DNA from 3 places in the Streptomyces sp. NPDC047042 genome. Region 3 is predicted to be linked to each of the others. Evidence: riboswitches for the same ligand, from Rfam matches in the RefSeq annotation. Region 3 holds a riboswitch; each other region holds the start of a gene.

Region 1 (4,729 bases), on a different contig from region 3:
CGCGCGGCCGGAACGGCGACGACGGCGAGGTCCACGGGGCCCGCGATGTCACGCACCGACCGGTGGGCCGGTACGCCGTCGATGTCCTTCTGGTCCACCGGGAAGGCGCTGTTGACCGCGTACAGGTCACCGGCGAACCCGGCGTCCCTGATGTGGTCGAGAACGCTGCGGCCCACACCGCCGGGGGCACGGCCGACGCCGACGACGGCCACGGCGCCGGGGACGAGCAGACGCCGTACGGAGCGCGCCTCGGCCCGCTGCTCACGCGCGCGTTGGACGGCGAGCGAGCGGTCGGTGGGCTCCAGGTCGAACTCCAGGCGTACGACACCGTCCTCGAAGCTGCGCTTCTGGGTGTACCCGGCGTCCGTGAACACCTTGATCATCTTGGTGTTGGCCGGCAGCACCTCGGCGGCGAAGCGGCGGATCCCGCGCTCCCGGGCGACAGCACCGATGTGTTCGAGGAGGGCGGAGGCGACGCCCCGGCCCTGGTGCGCGTCCTGCACCAGGAAAGCGACCTCGGCCTCGCCGGCGGGACCGGAGGCGGGCAGTCCGTCGGCATCAATCCGGTCATAGCGTACGGTGGCGATGAACTCGCCGCCGACCGTGGCCGCGAGCCCCACCCGGTCCACGAAGTCGTGGTGGGTGAAGCGGTGGACGTCCTTGGCGGACAGACGCGGATACGGCGCGAAGAAGCGGTAGTACTTCGACTCGTCCGAAACCTGTTCGTAGAAGCTGACCAGCCGGTCGGCGTCGTCCACGGTGATGGGGCGGATGCGGGCGGTGCCGCCGTCGCGCAGGACGACGTCCGCCTCCCAGTGGGCGGGGTACTCGTGCCGGTCCGACGAGTTCTGCATGCGCCCCAGAGTACGGCTCGCGTCCGACAACGTCGCAGGGCAGTCTGTGGGGACCGAAGTCGGGCCCAGGCCGGGGTTCGAACGCGGTTCCGGGACGGGTCGAAGCCCGCTTCCCGGCACGCTTCATGCTGTGGAACAATGGTCTAGACAACCCTGAGACAGTGAAGGGCAGCATCACATGGCTGAGCGCCGCGTCAACGTCGGCTGGGCGGAGGGCCTCCACGCCCGCCCCGCCTCCATCTTCGTCCGTGCGGCCACGGCCGCCGGCGTCCCCATGACGATCGCCAAGGCCGACGGCAACCCCGTCAACGCGGCCTCCATGCTGGCGGTCCTCGGTCTGGGTGCCCAGGGGGGCGAGGAGATCGTCCTCGCCTCCGAGGCGGAGGGCGCCGACGCGGCGCTCGACCGTCTGGCGAAGCTGGTGGCCGAGGGACTCGAGGAACTTCCCGAAACGGTCTGAGGCACCCTGCGGGGTCCTCGGTCGACGGTGACGGCGAACGTCACCCGAAATGCACCACCCGCACATGGCGAAGGGCCCGCCCGAATATCGGGCGGGCCCTTCGTAATTCCCGGTCACGGGCAGCAGAAATAGTCCCCCGCGAATTCAACCCTCTTTGTATACGGCGCCCGTGTTAATGACGCAGGCCCATCATGTTTACGGGAGGTTGCGAAGTCCTCACACGATCCGGACGGTCTCCGTCGCCCGGAAAGCGCAGCCGGTGCGCGAGGGTCGCCCGCTCGGTGTGCAGTGCCGTGACCGCCCGCGCGCGCTCGCTGTCCCCGCGCGCCACCGCGTCCACGATCGCCCCGTGCTCCGCCCAGGACTCGACGGGGTTGGGCGGTGCCTCCACCGCGTACATCCAGGCGATCTTGTGCCGCAGCTGGGTGAGCGTCGAGGCCAGGGCGTGGCTGCCGGAGGACTGGGTGAGCGTCTCGTGGAACCAGCCTCCCAAGGAGCGCAGATCCTCGCTGTTGCCCCTTCTGGCCCGCTCCTGGCCGAGTCTGACCAGGCCGCGCAGCACCTTGAGATGGGCCTCGGTGCGCCGCTGGGCGGCCCGGGAGGCGCCCAGCGGTTCCAGGAGCATGCGCATCTCCAGCAGGTCGGAGGCCTCCTGCTCGGTGGGTTCCGCGACGCACGCGCCCGCGTGCCGCCGGGTGACCACGAAGCCCTCGGCCTCCAGGGTGCGCAGGGCCTCGCGGACGGGGACGCGCGAGACGCCGTACCGGCGGGCGAGCAGTTCCTCGGTGAGCCGGCTGCCGCGCTCGTAGACACCGGCGACGATGTCGTCCCGGATCGCCGTGCATACCGAGTGCGCCGGAATACGCATGTCCGACCTCCGCTTTAATCCCCGTGAAACGTCGACGATTGACGTGTGTTCAGTGACTCTATTGCAGAGAACCGGAATTTCCGACGGCAGGCCGGAATCCGTGGATATTTTTTGGACACAGGGCACCCGGAAACGCCGAAAGCCCCGGCTGGAGGAGCCGGGGCCGCGACGAGTGGTACGAAGAGGTGTCAGACGTTCACGCCGTGCGAGCGGAGGTAGGCGACCGGGTTGATGTCCGAGCCGTAATCCGGGGTCGTGCGGGCCTCGAAGTGAAGGTGGGGACCGGTGACGTTGCCGGTGGCCCCGGAGAGGCCGATCTGCTGGCCCGGGGTGACCGTCTGGCCCACGGAGACGTTGATCGACGACAGATGACCGTACTGAGTGTACGTACCATCAATCATCTTGATCACGATGTTGTTGCCGTAGGACCCGCCCCAGCCGGCCTCGACGACGGTGCCGGAGCCCACAGCGTGGACGGTGGTGCCGGACGCGGCGTGGAAGTCGACGCCGGTGTGGCTGCCGGAGGACCAGATACCGCCGCCCGCCTGGTAGCCGGTGGAGATGTACGAACCGGAGATCGGGGCCACGTAGGCGTTGAGGCGCTTACGCTCGGCCTCACGGGCGGCGCGGGCCTTCACCTCGCGCTCCTGCTTGACGCGTTCCTCGGCCAGCTTCTTGGCGGCGGCCGCGGCCCGCTTCTCCGCGGCCTCGATCCGCTTCTCGGCGGCGGCCTGCTCGGCCGCCTGCTCCTGGGCGGCGGCCTGAGCGTCTATCTGCTCGGCGAGCGACTCCCCTATGGAGATCACCGGGGTGAGGCCGGTCTGCTCGACGGCGGACTCCGTGGCGAGCGCCGGGGCGGCGAGGGCGCCTACGACGCCGCTGGTCGCGAGGGCCGCGACGCCGGCCGCGCGAGCGGTCGTACGGTTGACAAGGCTGGGGCGGCTGGGACGACGGTGCTTCCCGGTGGCGCGGGTGAACGCCATGTAGTGGTTGTTCCTTTCCTCCTTCTCGCCTACCGGGTTAGCTGACGGGTTCGGAGCAGGAAGGTCTCCTACGGGCCCCCTCGCGGCACGCGCGGGCGTCCGATTCACCCCAGGGACTGCACGATGTGGGTCCCCGGCTCCCCTGGCTCGCGCCGTACGGGGACTCGGCGATGACTGTCCGGTGCCGCGACTGCGGCGCACTGCGTGACGGACAGCCGGACAGACGCTAAGCGTGACTACTTTCAAATAACAAACCGATCACGGGTTTTGTCGCGCATGCCACAGTGCAGACTGTCAACCTCTCCATCAATACGGGCAACTTGCACATCAACATGGACAAACAGGGGCCCGGTGACGCTTCCGTCACCGGGCCCCTGCCGCTACGACGTCTCTGTGGACGGTGTCCCTACTCGGCGGGTACGACGCTCACTTCGCCGATGCCGAGAGCCCTGACGGGCGCCTCGATCTCCGCCGCGTCGCCCACGAGGACCGTCACCAGCCGGTCGACCGGGAAGGCGTTGACGGCCGCCGCGGTGGCTTCCACGGTGCCGGTCGCCGCGAGCCGGCGGTACAGCGTCGCCTGGTAGTCGTCGGGCAGGTGCTGCTCGACCTGGTCGGCCAGCGTGCTCGCCACGGCCGCCGCGGTCTCGTACTTGAGCGGGGCGACGCCGACCAGGTTCTGCACCGCGACATCGCGCTCGGCGTCGGTGAGCCCCTCGGCCGCGAGCGTGCGCAGCACCTTCCAGAGGTCCTCGAGGGCGGGACCGGTGTTCGGGGTGTCGAAGGAGCCGCTGATGGCCAGCAGCGCGGCACCCGTACCCTCCGGAGCGGAGCGCAGGACCTGCCCGAACGCCCGCACGCCGTAGGTGTAACCCTTCTCCTCGCGCAGGACACGGTCCAGACGGGAGGTGAGGGTGCCACCGAGGCAGTACGTGCCGAGGACCTGGGCGGCCCAGACCCGGTCGTGCCGGTCGGCGCCGATGCGGCCGATGAGCAGCTGGGTCTGCACGGCGCCCGGGCGGTCCACGATGACGACCCGGCCGGTGTCGTCGGCGGTCACCGGCGGCACCGGCCGCGGCTCGGCCGAAGTGCCCGTCCAGGCGCCCAGGGTGTCACCGAGGAGCGCGTCCAGGTCGATGCCGGTGAGGTCGCCGACGACCACCGCGGTGGCCGTGGCGGGCCGGACGTGCCTGTCGTAGAAGGCGCGTACGGCGGCCGAGTCGATCTTGGCGACCGTGTCCTCGGTGCCCTGGCGCGGACGTGACATGCGCGAGGTCGCCGGGAACAGCTCCTTGTAGAGCTGCTTGGCGGAGCGGCGGGCCGGGTTGGCCGTCTCGTGCGGGATCTCGTCGAGCCGGTTGCGCACCAGCCGCTCGATCTCGCTGTCCGTGAAGGCGGGCGCCCTGAGGGCGTCGGCCAGCAGACCGAGCGCCTTGGGCAGTCGCGACACGGGGACTTCGAGGCTGAGGCGGACGCCGGGGTGGTCGGCGTGCGCGTCGAGGGTGGCGCCGCAGCGCTCCAGCTCGGCGGCGAAGTCCTCGGCGGAGTGCTTGTCGGTGCCTTC
Region 2 (4,729 bases), on a different contig from region 3:
CTGCGCGCCGACGACACGCTCTCCGACCGGTCACGGACCGCCCTGGCGCGCGCCACGGCCGCCGGCGCCCGTCATCTGGTCGTGACGGGTCGCCCGGCGCCGAGAGTCCGGCCGTTGCTCGACGACCTCGGTGCCGGGGGGCTCGCGGTGTGCGGGCAGGGAGCGCAGTTGTACGACGCCGGCGCGGACCGCCTGCTGTGGTCGGTGACCCTGGACCGGGAGCTGGCGGAGACCGCGCTCGGCAAGATCGAGGCCGAGGTCGGGCAGTTGTACGCCGCCGTCGATCAGGACGGGGTCGACGGGCTCACGCTGATCGAACCCGGGTACCTGATGCCGCACCCGACGCTGCCCGCCGTACAGGTGCCGCGCCGGGACGATCTGTGGGCCGCGCCCATCAGCAAGGTGCTGCTTCGCCATCCGTCGCTGTCCGACGACGAGTTGGCGTCGGCGGCGCGTGGAGCGGTCGGTTCGCTCGCGACCGTCACCATGTCGGGGCCCGGCACCGTCGAACTGCAGCCATGCGGCATCACCAAGGCGACGGGGCTCGCGTTGGCCGCCGAGTATCTAGGGCTGTCCTCGTCCGCCACCATCGCCTTCGGCGACATGCCCAATGACATCCCGATGTTCGACTGGGCGGCCCACGGTGTCGCCATGGCCAACGCCCATCCCGAGCTCAAGGCGGTGGCGGACGAGGTCACCCTCTCGAACGAGGACGACGGGATCGCGGTGGTGCTGGAGCGGTTGTTCGGGCGGGGGAAGGGCTGGGAGGGCTGGGAGGACTGGGCGGACCGGGAAGTGCCGGTACCAGGGTCGGCACCGGCACCGGCACGGGCACGGGCCGTGGCACCGTCATCGGCCTCGGTACCTGCCTCGGCTGCGACACGGGTCGGTCGGCAGTAGGGCCGGGTAGGCGGAAATGAGCCCGGGTGGGGCGGGCGTCGTGGGTCCGGCCCAGAGGACGCCCGCCCCACCCGGGCAGGGACGGTCGGCCTAGTAGGCCCCGTACACGTTGTCTATCGATCCGTATCGCGCGGCCGCGTAGTTGCAGGCGGCGGTGATGTTGGCGATCGGGTCGTAGGGGTCGAACGAGGTTCCGGCGACGTGGTACGCGGCGAAGGTCGGGTCGATGACCTGGAGGAGGCCCTTGGAGGGGGTGCCGGCTGCCGCGTTCGAGTCCCAGTTGTTGATGGCGTAGGGGTTGCCCGACGACTCGCGCATGATGTTGCGGTAGATGCCGTCGTACGTCCCGGGGATTCCCTTCTGCGCCATGATGTCGAGCGATTCGCGGATCCAGCCGTCCAGGTTGTTCGCGTAGTACGTCGTCGTCGACGACGCGGCCGACGGGGCGGCGGAGGCCGTCGTCGCGGTCAGGAAGGGGATGGCCAGGGCTGCGGCAGCCGTCGCGGTGATGGCGAGTGTGCGCGTGAGTGCGAGCGGGCGGCGAAGGGTTCGCGCGCGGTTGTGCTGACCTCGTGCGGGCATGGTGAGTCCTCTCCGGCGCCTACGAGGTGAGCTGTCGGGTTCGGGCGGGAGATGCCCGGCCGGGCGCGCTGCGGCGCGCGGCTTCACCCCTAGCCGCTCCGGCGTCGATGTCCGGACCGGCGGCTTACCTGGGTCCCCCGCTCCTGCCTGCGTGAGTCACATGTGGGTGGGTGGTGGTCTGCTCTACGGGCGGCGGCAGGATTCGGCGATCCGCCCGGTGTGGCGCGAAACGTATGCGAGAGCACACGTGTGGAACAAGGGGCGGAAATGCAGGACTTGCCCATATCGTGCACACATTGGGAATAAAACGGGCAAATGGTAAAGGATGGGTGGAGGGGTAACTTGCCTTTGTGAACGGGGAGTTTGCGGGGAGGAGGGGGTGTGGGTTGATTGACGGCGTGACTCGAATCACGAGGTGGGGGGTAGGGGTGGTCTCGATGGGGCGAGTGGTGAATTTGGGGTGTTTCGAGGTTTTTGGGACATGTGTCGGTCACCGGAAAGGGCCGGAGATGGGCGCGGTGTGCTTATAAATGTCCATGCTTTGGACTGATCAAAAACATTCCGGTCGTGATCCGATACCGCCCGGCCTGGACGGGCGGGCGCTCGCGGTGATCGAAACATGACCGGATACGCTGACTCGAGTGAGGGCAGCGACCTATCGACACACCGTGTGACCGCCAGTAGACACAGCAGACAGGAGATCCCTCGTGACCGTCGTCGGGCCGTTCGGGCTGAGCGTGCGGGACCAGGCTCTCGAAGCCGATGTCCAGGCCGGATTGGCGGCTGTCGAGGAAGGTTTGCTCGAAGCCACCAAGAGCGAGGTCCCCTTCATCACGGAGGCCGCGCAGCATCTCGTACGGGCGGGCGGTAAGCGTTTCAGGCCACTGCTCGTGATGCTCGCGGCGCAGTTCGGGGACCGGCACGCGCCGGGGATCGTGCCGTCCGCGGTGGTGGTGGAGCTGACCCACCTCGCGACGCTGTATCACGACGACGTCATGGACGAGGCCGAGGTACGACGCGGGGTGCCCAGCGCCAACACGCGCTGGGGGAACTCCGTCGCGGTCCTCACCGGGGACTTCCTGTTTGCGCGCGCCTCGCACATCCTCGCCGACCTCGGGCCCGAGGCGGTCCGGGTGCAGGCCGAGGCGTTCGAGCGGCTGGTGACCGGGCAGATCCTGGAGACCGCGGGACCGTCGGACGGGCGGGACCCCGTCGAGCACTATCTGGACGTGCTCGGCGGCAAGACCGGATCGCTGGTGGCGGTGGCCTGCCGGTTCGGGGCGATGATGTCCGGTGCCGACGACAGCGTCGTGGATGTGCTCACCCAGTACGGGGAGCGGCTCGGGGTCGCCTTCCAGCTCGCGGACGACGTGCTGGACATCGCGTCCGACTCCCACGAGTCGGGGAAGACGCCGGGTACGGATCTGCGCGAGGGCATTCCCACGATGCCCGTGCTGCGGTTGCGTGAGCGGGTGGCTCGACTGGGGCTGGCCGAGGACATCGCGCTGTGCGAGCTGCTCGACTCCGACCTGAGTGACGACGCCCGGCACGCGGAGGCGCTGGCCCGGCTGCGGGTGCATCCGGCGCTGGAGCAGGCTCGGCGGGACACGGTGCGGTATGCGGAGGATGCGCGGGCGGCGTTGGCGCCGTTGGTGGAGTGCGATGCGAAGGCCGCGCTGCTGGAGATGTGCGACGCGGTGGTGCATCGGGCGGGGTGAGGTTCGCCCCCGCCGCCCTTACCCGTCCCATCCCTTCCTGGGGGCTGCCGCCCCCAGACCCCCGCTACGGCCCTGGACGGGCCTTGTCCTCAAACGCCGGACGGGCTGACCATGCTGGCCGGCGCTGTATGAGCAGAGCATGTGCCCCTAAGGGTCGGGGGATGCGAGGCGCCTCCATGTCATCCCGTGGCAGTACGTGGAGTTGAGCCCAAGGTCTGACGATTCCCCACCTTCGATTTGGTGAGATGGAAACCACCACTCCTCACCGGTTCGGGTGAGAATGGCGGCTCAGGGTGGACAGAGTGTGGGACGGACAGCCGCCGCCGACGACGGAGGTAAGGCACACATGGCACCGTACGAAGAGGCCAAGTCCGGGGACCGGATCGAGGCCGGGATCGAGGCCGAGGACGTGCCGTCCCGGCGCCGTAAGGCCGCGCGTTATGCCGCCCCGGCCGTGGTGATCGGTCTGACGGTCGCGACGATCGGGCTGGTACCGGCGTTCGCCGGCTCCGGTGACCCCGATCTGCCGAAGATCAGCGCGCAGGAACTCATCGAGAAGATCGCCGCCTCGGACGTACAGCAGCTGTCCGGCACGGTGAAGATCAGTACGGACCTGGGGCTGCCCGACCTCGGCGGTCTGGAGAGCGGGCTGCTGTCGGGCGGTGGCCTCGGCGGGGATTCCGACGGCTCGGGGTCGGCAGCCGATCCGAGCGCCAAGCTTCTCGAACTGGCCTCCGGCACGCACACCGTACGCGTCGCCCTGGACGGTCCCGACAAGCAGAAGATCTCGCTGCTGGAGAAGGCCGCCGAGTACAGCGTGATCCACAACGGCGACGAGGTGTGGGCGTACGACAGCGCGTCGAACGAGGCGTTCCACGCGACCGCGCCCGAATCCGCGGGCAAGCACGAGAAGGGCGAGGGTGCCGGCAAGGGCAAGGACCCGGTTCTGCCCGGCGACGACGTGCCCGCCACGCCCGGTCGGCTCGCCGAGGAGGCCCTTAAGGCGGTCGACGACACGACCTCCGTGACCGTCGACGGGACGGCCCACGTCGCCGGCCGGGACGCGTACAAGCTGGTCATCAAGCCGAAGGAGTCCGGCTCCACGGTCGGGGCGATCAGCGTCGCCGTCGACTCGAAGACCGGGACGCCGCTGAAGTTCACGCTCACCCCGGCGAGCGGCGGGGCCGCTGTCGTGGACGCCGGGTTCGTCGACGTCGACTTCGCCAAGCCCGCCGCCTCCACCTTCGACTTCACCCCGCCCAAGGGGACCAAGGTCACCGAGGAAGGCGGCCCGGGCAAGGCCGACGATGCGCCAGGCAAGGACTTCGGCAAGGACTTCGGGAAGGGCTTCGGCAAGGAGTTCGGTGAGGAGTTCGACGAGGGCCTCATGGGGCCTGACGGCCACGGTTGGGCGAACGGCGCCGACCGTGACGGCGTCGGCGAGGGCGGCAAGGTCATCGGCGAGGGCTGGAACTCCATCGCCGTGTTCGACTCCGGTGCCGAAGGCGGCATGCCGTCGGGCGACGCCT
Region 3 (4,729 bases):
ACTCCGGGCACGGTGGGGCGAGCCGGGCGTGGCACGCGTACCAGCGCGCGTTCGTCGTACCGGGCGCGGACCAGGACCGGCCCGTGCTCTACAACTCGTGGGAGGCCACCGAGTTCGACATCTCCGAGGAGCAGCAGGGGACACTGGCCCGGCGGGCCGCCGCGATCGGCGTCGAGCTGTTCGTCGTGGACGACGGCTGGTTCGGCGCCCGCACCAGCGACCGGGCCGGCCTCGGCGACTGGACGCCTAACCCGGACCGCTTCCCGTCGGGGCTGAGGCCGCTGGCCGAGTACGTGCACGCCTTGGGGATGCAGTTCGGCATCTGGGTCGAGCCCGAGATGGTCAACCCGGACAGCGACCTGTACCGCGCGCACCCCGACTGGGTGCAGTTCCAGCAGGGACGCAGGCGGACGGAGTTCCGCAACCAGCTCGTACTGAACCTTGCCCGCGAGGATGTCCGGGAGTACCTGTGGGAGCAGCTCGACGCGATGCTCTCCAGCGCCCCGATCGACTATGTGAAGTGGGACTTCAACCGCTGCTTCAGCGACGCCGGCTGGCCCGGTGAGGACTACCCGCAGCGTCTGTGGGTCGACCATGTGCACGGGCTGTACGCCCTCCTCGACCGGCTGCGGGCGGCCCATCCCGACGTCGCCTTCGAGTCCTGCTCGGGCGGCGGCGGCAGGATCGACCTCGGTGTCCTCGCCCGTACGGACCAGGTGTGGACCTCCGACAACACCGACCCGCTGGACCGACTCGCCATCCAGGAGGGCTTCAGCCAGATCCATCCGGCGCGGGTCATGGCCGCCTGGGTCACGGACAGCCCGAACACCCAGCTGAACGGCCGGGTCAGCTCATTGCGGTTCCGGTTCGTGAGTGCGATGGCCGGGGTGCTCGGCGTCGGCGGTGACCTCACGACGTGGACGGAGGAGGAGCTGGCCGAGGCCGGGGAGTGGGTGGGGCTCTACAAGGAGATCCGGCCCGTCGTGCAGCGCGGCGACCTCTACCGGCTGCGGCGCCCGGCCGGCGGGCTGAGCGCGGTGCAGTACATGCTCGGGGACGAGACCGTCGTCCTCGCCTGGCTCCAGGCGCAGCACCACGGCGAGCCGGTACCGGCGCTGCGGCTCCGCGGGCTCGACCCCTCGGCGGTCTACGAATGCCGTGAAACGGGTGAAATCCACCGAGGTGCGGTGTTGTTGCACCACGGCCTGCGAACCGGACTCAAGGGTGACCTCGATGCGGCAGTTTTCCGCTTGCGTCGCATCTGATGCTTCTGTCCGTTATGGCGTATTGATTCCAACTCGCTTGGGAATGCGGGTTCCTGTGAATCGGGCGAGTGAGCAGCGTCATATTCGTGACCGTGTGTCGCCGTCATGTGCACGTAATTTCGGCGGCTTTTAAGGGTGTTCACACGACGGAAAGATCGATAATTCACGGATCGTGACCGGGAATTCTGGGGTGGATCACAGAAAACCCGTACACAGGGAACCCCAGGCTTGTTTCCGTGCGTCTTGGTCGCTTACGTTCGCCACCCATCCGGACGGACGCCCAATCCTGCCGCCGCCCGGATCCCGTCTCGACCACCCGACCACGGCAGGAGCGGGGGACCCACAGGTAGAACGCCTGCTCCGGTCTCCGGAACAGGCTTGGGGTCAAGTCACGTCCAGGCGTGGCCGGACATCTCCAGTCCGCACCCGACAGCTCACCTCGCAGGCGACGGAGAAGGAATTCGCCATGCCCGCGAAGGGTAAGCACCGCCGTCCGAAGTCCCAGCGCTTCACCCGCTCGATAGCCGTCGCCGGAACCGGCGGAGCGGCTCTCGCTCTTCCGCTGCTGGGAGCCACCGGCGCCCACGCGGTCACGGCGGAGTCCGCGACTCAGTCCGTGTCGTCCCTTTCGGTGACGGCCAAATCCATTGCGGCCGAGGCGGTTTCCGCGAAGTCGCAAAAGGCCGCGAAGAAGTCCCGGACCTATTCCGTCCGGGCCGGCGACTACCTCGCGAAGATCGCCCAGGAGCAGGGCGTCGCCGGCGGCTGGAAGAAGCTCTACTCGGACAACCGCACCGCCATCGGCGCCGACCCGAGCCTGATCCACCCCGGTCTGAAGCTGACGATCGGCAGGAAGGCCGCGTCGACCTCGTCGCCCGCCTCGAACTCGGGCTCTGCGGAAGCGTCCTTGAGCTCCCCCAAGTCCACACAGGCAGAGGCCACCCGGCCGGCCGCCGAGAGCGCGACGGCCGCGAACTCGACGGCGGCCGAGGCCACCGGTACCGGTACCGGCAGCTCCAGCGGCTTCAACCTCCCCGTGGCCGGTGCCACCATCGGCACCGGGTACCACGTGGCGGGCAGCATGTGGTCCAGCGGTTACCACACGGGCGTCGACTTCGTCGTCCCGACCGGCACCTCCCTCAAGGCTGTCGGCGCCGGCACGGTCGTCTCCGCCGGCTGGGGCGGCGCTTACGGCAACCAGGTCGTCATCAAGCTCGCCGACGGCTACTACGCGCAGTACGGCCACCTCTCCCAGCTCTCCGTCTCGGCCGGTCAGTCCGTGACCGCGGGCCAGCAGATCGGCCTGTCCGGGGCGACCGGCAACGTCACCGGACCGCATCTGCACTTCGAGATCCGCACCACCCCGGACTACGGCTCCGACGTGGACCCGGTCGCTTACCTCCGCTCGAAGGGCGTCGCCGTCGGCTGACGAACGTTCGCGGCGAGGACAGCCGTCGAAGGCCGGACCCGTTTCCCGGGTCCGGCCTTCGACGCGTTCACGCGCGCGTGTGCGGGTGTGATAGTCAACTCCCTATCCGTGCAAGCGCTTTCTGCCTCAAGGAGCCGCCTCGTGACGACCACCCGCAGAGCCTTCGGAGCCCTCGCCGCAGGCGCGGCTCTCACCGCGCTCGCCCCGGCAACAAGCGCCAGTGCCGCCACGTGCGGACGCCTCCTCGCCCATGACGACTTCCGCCGAGGCCTCGGCCAGTGGGCCGTCGAACTCCAGGACGGCGGCAGCGTCACGGCGGCCCGAGGCATCCTGGAGGTCGACGTGCCGAGCGGCGCCACCATCTGGTTCAAGCGCAGGCTGCGGGGCCCGTACCTCATCGAGTACACGGCGACACCGGTCTCGGCGGGCGGGGTGAACGACCGGGTCTCGGATCTGAACAACTTCTGGAACGCCGTCGACGTCCGCTCCCCGGACGACCTCTTCGCCACCCCGCGCGGCGGCGCCCTCGCCGAGTACGACTACCTCAAGACCTATTACGTCGGCTACGGCGCCAACACCAACACCACGACCCGGCTGCGCCGTTACGTCGGCGAGGCCGGTGTGCGCCCCCTGATCCACGATTACACGGAGCCGCTCCTGGTCCCGAACGCACCGCACCGGGTGCGGATCGTCTCGGCCGGCTCGACGGTCCAATGGTGGAACAACGGGCGGCTCGTCTTCGACTACCGCGACCCGGAGCCGTACACGGCTGGGCACTTCGCGTTCCGCACGACGTGGAGCCACTTCCGGATCTCCGGCTTCAGCGTCCGTGAGCTGCGTCTTCCCATTATTCCGGGTTGACCAATACTTGACGAGTGGCTTATCTCACCGCCAGTCAAGTCCTTCCTACGGTCGCGTAGCTCACATCGGAAGGTGAATCATGCTCTGTTGTGGCAGACGATTCGAAGAATGACAGCAGAGCGGTGATCGGGTCGTACGTGGCGGTGGGGGACAGCTTCACCGAAGGCGTCGGCGACCCCGGCCCGGACGGGGCCTTCGTCGGCTGGGCCGACCGGTTCGCGGTACTGCTCGCGGACCGGTGCCCGGAGGGCGACTTCGACTACACGAACCTCGCGGTACGCGGCAGGCTGCTCGACCAGATCGTGGCCGAGCAGCTTCCGCAGGCCAGGGAACAGGCGCCGGACCTGGTCTCCTTCTGCGCGGGCGGCAACGACATCATCCGGCCCGGCAGCGACCCGGACGAGGTCGCCGAGCGCTTCGAACGAGCGGTGATCGGCCTCACCTCGGCGGTCGGCACGGTCATGGTGACGACCGGCTTCGACACCCGCAACGTCCCGGTGCTGAAGCACATGCGCGGCAAGATCGCCACGTACAACGGACATCTGCGGGCCATCGCCGACCGGTACAACTGTCCCGTGCTCGACCTGTGGTCCCTCAAGACCATCCAGGACCGCAGGGCCTGGGACGGCGACCGGCTGCATCTGTCGCCGGAGGGGCACACGCGCGTGGCGCTGCGCGCCGGGCAGGTCCTCGGCCTGGACATCCCCGCCGACCCCGACCAGCCGTGGCCCGTACTGCCGCCGCGCGGCACGCTGGAGATCCGCCGGGACGACGTCCACTGGGCCCGCGAGTACCTGGTCCCGTGGATCGGGCGGCGCCTGCGGGGCGAGTCGTCGGGGGACTACGTGACGGCGAAGGGGCATCTGTCGCCGGACGACATCAAGAGCCGCATCGACCGGGTCGCGTGAGCGCTTCCGTCTTTGAGCGCGGTTCTCAGCGCGGTTTGCAGCACGGTTTTCAGCGCCGGGCGGGCACCTCCAGCCCGTCCGGCGCTTGAGGACGAGGCCGTCCAGGCCGAAGGGGGGTCTGGGGGCGCAGCCCTCGGCGGACGACCACATCACTCACCTGGACCCGCTCAACGCCCCCCGCTCCAACCCCAGTTCCCCAGCCAGCGCAGCGTCCACCCACTGCTCGGCCCGCGCCCGCGACACCCCGTCGTACGCCGTCATCTGGA

The links. Region 3 has a riboswitch for cyclic di-AMP ahead of ABZ855_RS06955 (peptidoglycan DD-metalloendopeptidase family protein). Riboswitches for the same ligand answer to the same signal wherever they lie in the genome.
Region 1: another riboswitch for cyclic di-AMP. It lies ahead of ABZ855_RS22255 (M23 family metallopeptidase); the one in region 3 lies ahead of ABZ855_RS06955 (peptidoglycan DD-metalloendopeptidase family protein).
Region 2: another riboswitch for cyclic di-AMP. It lies ahead of ABZ855_RS03075 (transglycosylase SLT domain-containing protein); the one in region 3 lies ahead of ABZ855_RS06955 (peptidoglycan DD-metalloendopeptidase family protein).

The regions. Positions count from the first base shown of each region.
Region 1 is NZ_JBEYVP010000018.1:105,305-110,033, forward strand. Features, by position in the region: gene ABZ855_RS22240 (GNAT family N-acetyltransferase) at 1-854, opposite strand, end outside; gene ABZ855_RS22245 (HPr family phosphocarrier protein) at 1,033-1,314, shown strand; gene ABZ855_RS22250 (GntR family transcriptional regulator) at 1,487-2,182, opposite strand; gene ABZ855_RS22255 (M23 family metallopeptidase) at 2,371-3,165, opposite strand; cyclic di-AMP (ydaO/yuaA leader) riboswitch at 3,177-3,345, opposite strand; gene ABZ855_RS22260 (pitrilysin family protein) at 3,572-4,729, opposite strand, start outside.
Region 2 is NZ_JBEYVP010000002.1:263,549-268,277, forward strand. Features, by position in the region: partial or broken gene ABZ855_RS03070 (HAD family hydrolase) at 1-747, shown strand, start outside; gene ABZ855_RS03075 (transglycosylase SLT domain-containing protein) at 991-1,482, opposite strand; cyclic di-AMP (ydaO/yuaA leader) riboswitch at 1,486-1,651, opposite strand; gene ABZ855_RS03080 (polyprenyl synthetase family protein) at 2,190-3,200, shown strand; gene ABZ855_RS03085 (DUF2092 domain-containing protein) at 3,547-4,729, shown strand, end outside.
Region 3 is NZ_JBEYVP010000005.1:123,120-127,848, reverse strand. Features, by position in the region: gene ABZ855_RS06960 (alpha-galactosidase) at 1-1,265, shown strand, start outside; cyclic di-AMP (ydaO/yuaA leader) riboswitch at 1,569-1,728, shown strand; gene ABZ855_RS06955 (peptidoglycan DD-metalloendopeptidase family protein) at 1,732-2,694, shown strand; gene ABZ855_RS06950 (DUF6250 domain-containing protein) at 2,836-3,555, shown strand; gene ABZ855_RS06945 (SGNH/GDSL hydrolase family protein) at 3,678-4,463, shown strand; gene ABZ855_RS06940 (TetR/AcrR family transcriptional regulator) at 4,617-4,729, opposite strand, start outside.